Regions from separate parts of the Streptomyces sp. SS7 genome, predicted to be linked through region 1. Evidence: riboswitches for the same ligand, from Rfam matches in the RefSeq annotation. Region 1 holds a riboswitch; the other holds the start of a gene.
The links. A riboswitch is a leader RNA that binds a small molecule or an ion and turns the genes downstream of it on or off. The one in region 1 is predicted to bind cyclic di-AMP.
Positions count from the first base shown of each region.

Region 2: it holds a riboswitch for cyclic di-AMP, as region 1 does, so the genes downstream of both, U5640_RS24375 (M23 family metallopeptidase) here and U5640_RS38610 (C40 family peptidase) in region 1, are expected to answer to the same signal.

Region 1 covers NZ_CP141223.1:8,400,540-8,403,684, reverse strand. The annotation lists gene U5640_RS38620 (ATP-dependent Clp protease proteolytic subunit) at 1-337, shown strand, start outside; gene U5640_RS38615 (hypothetical protein) at 344-649, shown strand; cyclic di-AMP (ydaO/yuaA leader) riboswitch at 998-1,200, shown strand; gene U5640_RS38610 (C40 family peptidase) at 1,204-1,677, shown strand; gene U5640_RS38605 (ATP-binding protein) at 1,730-2,212, opposite strand; gene U5640_RS38600 (helix-turn-helix transcriptional regulator) at 2,426-3,145, shown strand, end outside.
Region 2 covers NZ_CP141223.1:5,266,293-5,269,437, forward strand. The annotation lists gene U5640_RS24365 (dihydrofolate reductase family protein) at 1-696, shown strand, start outside; tRNA gene U5640_RS24370 (tRNA-Met) at 714-787, shown strand; cyclic di-AMP (ydaO/yuaA leader) riboswitch at 1,042-1,209, shown strand; gene U5640_RS24375 (M23 family metallopeptidase) at 1,217-2,254, shown strand; gene U5640_RS24380 (aldo/keto reductase) at 2,395-3,145, shown strand, end outside.

The DNA.
Region 1 (3,145 bases):
CTGCCTGGGCCAGGCCGGCTCCTCGGCGGCGGTGCTGCTGGCGGCGGGCGCACCGGGCAAGCGGTTCGCGCTGCCGGGCGCCCGGGTGGTGATCCGGCAGCCCGCGCTGCCCGAGCCCGTAGAAGGCCGGGCCGACGACCTGGCGATCCAGGCCCGGGAGCTCGCGCGCACCCGGGACCTGCTGGAGGAGATGCTGGTACGGCACACCGGACGCCGCCCCGAACAGGTGACCGAGGACATCGAGCGGGACCTGATCCTGACCGCACCTCAGGCCGAGGAGTACGGACTGGTGGACGGCGTCGTCCCCAGCCGGCGCGACGTCTCCGGGGCGAGGTGAGCCGGGATGGTTCCCGACCTGCCGCCCCTGCCGGCGCTCACCCGCGCCGAGGGCGAGCTGATCGACCGTTATCTGGACGTGGTGGATCTGCTCGGACGGATCAATCCCGCGCACGACGGGGACACCTACCGGGGCCTGCGTGCCGCCCAGGCGCTGGTGACTCGGGCGGCGGAGCTGCGCGACGCGCTGACGCTGATGCACCAGCGGGGCGAGAGCGAGCTGCACGCGCCGACGCTCGCGCGGGCGCTGCGCGTCCTGGACGGGGAGCGCCGTACCGCGCGCGTCACGGTTCCCCCGCTCTCCGACAGTTGACGCACACCCGTCCGGCTCCGAGCGTCGCCGTGATGACCGCGACGTCCGGGCCGGACGTGAAACGGACCAGTCGGGTTACCCCCGTTCGGCGTAGCGGCGACTCCTCTTGCGGACGAGCGCACTGCACCGAAGGCGCCGTTTCCCGAGGCACCACAAGGGGTAGCGGCGCAGGTCGGGAGGGCTTTTGCGGTCTTGACACCTGATAACCCATCAGGTGTTCACCCGAACAGGTGAATGGTGAGTAACCCCACAAATAGCCGCTTCCATTGGGTATTTCGGTCAACGGTGAGTCAAGATCCGTGTCTGACGACAAGTCCCCGCCACAAGCGGCGGGGCGGTCCGGGCGGACGCCGAGTCCTGCCGCTGCCCGGATTGACCCGTCGACAGGAGTGCATCGGCAGGAGTGGAGGACCCAAGCACGACGGGTAGCCGGAACGGTCACGCCATGACCGCGCCGAGCAGCCCTTGGGGTGAAGCCGCGTGAGCGGCCGGGCACCTTTGTCAGCCCGAATCCGACAGGTCATCCTTCACAGGCGGTTGACGAAGGGTTGCGCATGACTGCGCTCAATCGTGTCCCGTCGCTCATGGCCCGGGCCGGTACGGCCTCGGCGTTCGCCATCGCCGCCGTGGGCGGCTCGATCGTGATTCCCGGGGTGGCCGCCGACGCGGCCGCCGCCACGCCGGCGGCGAAGGCGCTCCAGGTCGCAGCGTCCAAGAAGGGTGCACCGTACAAGTACGGGGCGGCCGGACCCAAGAGGTTCGACTGCTCAGGTCTCACGATGTACTCGTTCAAGAAGGCGGGCAAGACCCTGCCGCGCACGGCTGCGCAGCAGTACAACAAGACGCGCCACATCTCGGCCTCCAGCCGCAAGGCCGGGGACCTGGTGTTCTTCCACTCGGGGTCGAACGTGTACCACGTCGGGATCTACGCCGGGCACGGCAAGATCTGGCACTCGCCGAAGACCGGCAGCTGGGTCAAGCTGGAGAAGATCTGGACCAAGAGCGTCTGGTACGGCCGGGTCCGCTAGGGCCTGTCCGAGCACCGCTCCCCGGGGTGGCGTCGGTGCCCCTGACGCGCCTTCACCGCCCCGGGAGCTCGCCCGGCAGCACCGCCGCCGCGGCGCCCGCCACCGGCTCCGCCGTCGGGACGGTCCACGGCAGCTCGACCGTGACCGTCTTGCCGCCCTCCCGGGTGGGGCGCACCCTGAGCCTGCCGCCCCGTTCGGCGGTCAGCCAGCGAATGATCACCATGCCTCGGCCGTTGTCCTGCTGGACGGCGGCCGGCAGTCGTCTGGGGAAGCGCGGATGGCTGTCGGTGACGCCGATGCACAGGCGCTCGTCGCGGTCGAGCACCAGGTCCACCGTGAAGGTGGGGGACTGGCCGAAGGTGTGCTGCACCGCGTTGGTGGCGAGTTCGGAGACGATCAGCCGGATGGCGTCGGCCGCCTCCGTGTCCGCCGGCAGCCCCCATGCGTCGAGCGTGCCGGCCACGAAGCCGCGGGCCGTGGAGACCGAGGCGGCTTCGCTCGGCAGAGTGACGGATGCTTCCAGATGGTCTGCCATGGCGACCTCGTCCCTTTCCCACGGGACCGGAGTCCGACACGCTGCGGATGGTTCGAGTACGGTCCCGGACTGGTGCTACTTCGCCAGACTGCCATCAGCACGCCCGTCACGGGTGGCGATCCACCAAGATATGCATATATCTGTCGCCCGATGCGGTGAACCCTGCCACGGCAGAGCGTTTTGGGGCGGCCCCTGAGGAGTAAGGAGGAGCCCGTGCAACACGGTCCCGCGGTGCGCCGCCGGAAGCTGGGCGCCGAACTGCGCAGTCTGCGCGCCCGGGCCGGGCTCACGAGCGGCGAGGCGGCCCGGCTCGTCGGCTGGCACCAGTCCAAGGTGAGCCGTATCGAGACCGGCACCAGCGGTACGAAACCGGCCGATGTGCGGTTACTCCTCGACGTCTACGGCGTGACCGATCCGCGGCTGCGGGAGCTGATGACGGCGTTGGCCGGGTCGGAGGAGAGCGGCGGCCGTGACCACTGGTGGCACGCCTACCGCGGGGTGCTGCCGGCCGCCTACCGGGACTTCATCAGCCTGGAGTCGCAGGCCGGCGCGATGCGCACGCTGGAGACGACGGTGGTTCCCGGGCTGCTCCAGACGGCCGAGTACGCCCGTGCGGTGACCCGGGCGGCGGTGGAGGGCGCCGACGAGGACCAGCTGGACACGCTGGTGGAGGTGCGGCTCGCCCGCCAGGACGTGCTGCGCAGACAACCCCCGCTGCGGCTGAGCGCGGTGCTGGACGAGGCGGTGCTGCGGCGGGAGGTGGGCGGCCCCGAGGTGATGGAGCGCCAGCTCGTCCGGCTGATGGAGGCGGCGCGACTCCCCCACGTGCGTTTGCAGGTTCTGCCGTTTGCGGCCGGTGCCCATATCGGGGTCACCGGGCCTTTCGTTATCTTCTCCTTTTCGAGCGCCCCTGATCTGGATGTGGTTGTTCTC
Region 2 (3,145 bases), 3.1 Mb from region 1:
CGCGGTGTGCGCCGGCTCATGGTCGAGGGCGGCGGCACCATCCACACCCAGCTGCTCCAGCAGGGCCTCGCCGACGAGGTCCAGCTCGTCCTCGCCCCCCTCTTCGTCGGCGACCCCGGCGCGCCCCGCCTCTTCGGCCCCGGCGCCTACCAGGGCGGACGGCTCCGCCTGACCGAGACCCGGCAAATCGAGGACGTCGTCCTCATGCGCTACGAGCCCACCGCCCCCGGCACCGGCCCGCTCCCCTCCGCCGCCGACCGGCACTGGCTGGCCCTCGCCTGTGAGCTCGCCGCCCAGTGCCCGCCCTCCCCGACCGCCTTCAGCGTCGGCGCGGTGATCGTCGCCGCCGACGGCACGGAACTGGCGCGCGGCCACTCCCGCGAGGGCGGCGACCCCGTCGTCCACGCCGAGGAGGCCGCCCTCGCCCGACTCGACCCGGCCGACCCCCGGCTGGCCACGGCCACGGTCTACAGCAGCCTCGAACCCTGCGCCCGCCGCGCCTCCCGCCCCAGGCCCTGCGCCCGGCTCATCCTCGACGCGGGCGTGCGCCGGGTGGTCACCGCCTGGCGGGAGCCGGACACCTTCGTGACGGCCGCCGACGGAAACGGGCTGCTGACGGCCGAGGGCGTGGACGTCGTCGTCCTCCCGGAGTACGCCGAGCGGGCGAGGGTGCCGAACCTGCACCTGACCGGGTGATACAGTGGTGTCACCGACGCGGGGTGGAGCAGCTCGGTAGCTCGCTGGGCTCATAACCCAGAGGTCGCAGGTTCAAATCCTGTCCCCGCTACTGAAGGCCGAGGGCCGGAATCCGAAAGGGTTCCGGCCCTCGGTGTTTGGCGCGTGCGCCCTCCGCCCCGTGCTTGTGGTGGCTGTACCTCGCCTGTGTATTCCGGCAACTCGCCCGTTTTTCACCGGTCATGGCCCGAAAGTCCAGGCCAAAAAAGGTTGTTGATCAAGCAGAAGAGCTTGGAAAGCTACGCCCGGGTCTATTAACGTTCGATAACGCAGCGCGGTCGTCCCAGCCGTCACAAGAGTCGGCTCCGTGCGCACGCGCCGAATCCCGTAAGGGAACCGGGGAACCACCACCCTGGGGTGAATCGCACGGAAGCCGTAGTGAACTCACGGAGTCACGAACGGTTTACGCGCGTAGGAGACCTTCCCGCTCCGAACCCGTCAGCTAACCCGGTAGGCGTCGGAAGGAAAGGAGTACGCCCGCGTGGCGTCCAACCGGCCTGCTCCCGAAGCCCCCTTCGCGCCGAGCCAGCGTTCCTCTTCCGACACCTTCGGCTACGGCAGCTACCGCAGCGAAGAGGGCCCCTGGGAGGAGTGGAATCCCACCGAGGACTCCCTCGCCCCGGTCCGGGGCAAGCACCGGGTCGCCAAGCAGCGCGGCGGCGGATTCGCCCGCAGCTCCACGGTCCTCGGCGTCGGCGTCATCGCCGCCTTCAGCGCCGGCGGCATGGCCAGCGCCAACACCGGCAAGCCCCCGGTCTCCATCGCCATGCCGGACCTGCCCTCCGTGGGCTCCCTCATCTCCGACGACGACTCCGGCCAGGACACCGCGCCCGCGCTCGCCGGCTTCGGCACCGAGGCCTCCGTGGCCACCGACAACAACAGCGGCGGAGCCGCCGCCGACGCCGGCGAGGCGCTGCGCGAGCGGATCATGGCGCAGGCCGAGTCGCAGCAGAGCCAGGTCGCCGAGCGCGCCGAGGCCGCCGCGGCCAAGGCGGAGGCGGCCGCCGTCGCCAAGGCCGACCAGGACGCGAAGGCCGCGGCCGCCGCCGCGAAGAAGAAGGCCGAGCAGGCCGCCAAGGAGAAGGCCGAGGCCGCGCGCCTGGCCGAGCTGGCCAAGCAGTACACGCTGCCGACCTCCTCGTACACGCTCACCGCGACCTTCGGCCAGGCCGGCGCCTACTGGTCCTCCGGCTACCACACCGGCCTGGACTTCGCCGCCCCCACCGGCACCCTCATCAAGGCCGTCCACAGCGGCACCATCACCGAGGCGGGCTGGGCCGGCTCCTACGGCTACCGCACCATCCTCACCCTGGACGACGGCACCGAGCTGTGGTTCTGCCACCAGTCCTCGATCAACGTCAGCGCCGGCCAGAAGGTCGGCACCGGTGACGTGATCGGCCGCGTGGGCGCCACCGGCAATGTGACCGGCGCCCACCTCCACCTGGAGGTCCACCCCGACGGCGCCGCCAACGGCATCGACCCGATGGCCTGGCTGCACAGCAAGGGGCTCAACCCGTAAGGGTGCCGTTTCCTGTGCCGTCCTCCCGGTGCCGTGCTCCTGATGCCGTCCTGTCGGGAGCGGTCCTGTTCACACGTTCTTCGTATGCTTCGGCGCGACGGACGGAATGGGCCGCTCCGAAGACGGTGTTGACGTAGGACATGACTTCTCTGCGCAAGCTCGGCTCCTCGGACCTCGAGGTCTTCCCCCTCTCCCTCGGCGGCAACGTCTTCGGCTGGACCGCCGACGAGGCGACCTCCTTCGCCGTCCTGGACGCCTACGCCGCCGCCGGCGGCAACTTCGTCGACACCGCCGACTCCTACTCCGCCTGGGTCGACGGCAACAGCGGCGGCGAGTCCGAGACGATCATCGGCCGGTGGGTGCACAAGCGCGGCAACCGCGACGACGTCGTCATCGCCACCAAGGTCAGCCAGCACCCCGACTTCCCCGGTCTGACCGCCGCCAACATCAAGGCCGCCGCCGACGCGTCCCTCACCCGCCTCGGCACCGACCACATCGACCTCTACTACACCCACTTCGACAAGCCCGAGGTGCCGGTCGAGGAGATCATCGGCGCGCTGGACGAGCTGGTGCAGGCAGGCAAGGTGCGGCACATCGCCGCCTCCAACATCTCGCCCGAACGCCTCCGGGAGTCCCTGGAGTTCTCCGACCGCGAGGGCCTCGCCCGGTACGTCGCCGTCCAGCCGCACTACAACCTGGTCTCCCGCGACACCTACGAGGGCGGCCTGCAGGACCTCGCGGCCCGCTCCGGCCTCGCCGCCGTCCCCTACTACGCCCTGGCCTCCGGCTTCCTCACCGGCAAGTACCGCCCCGGTACGACGGTGGAGGGACCGCGAGCCGCGGGCGCCGGCCGGCATCTCGGCACCGAGCGGGGCGTCCGCGTCCTCGCCG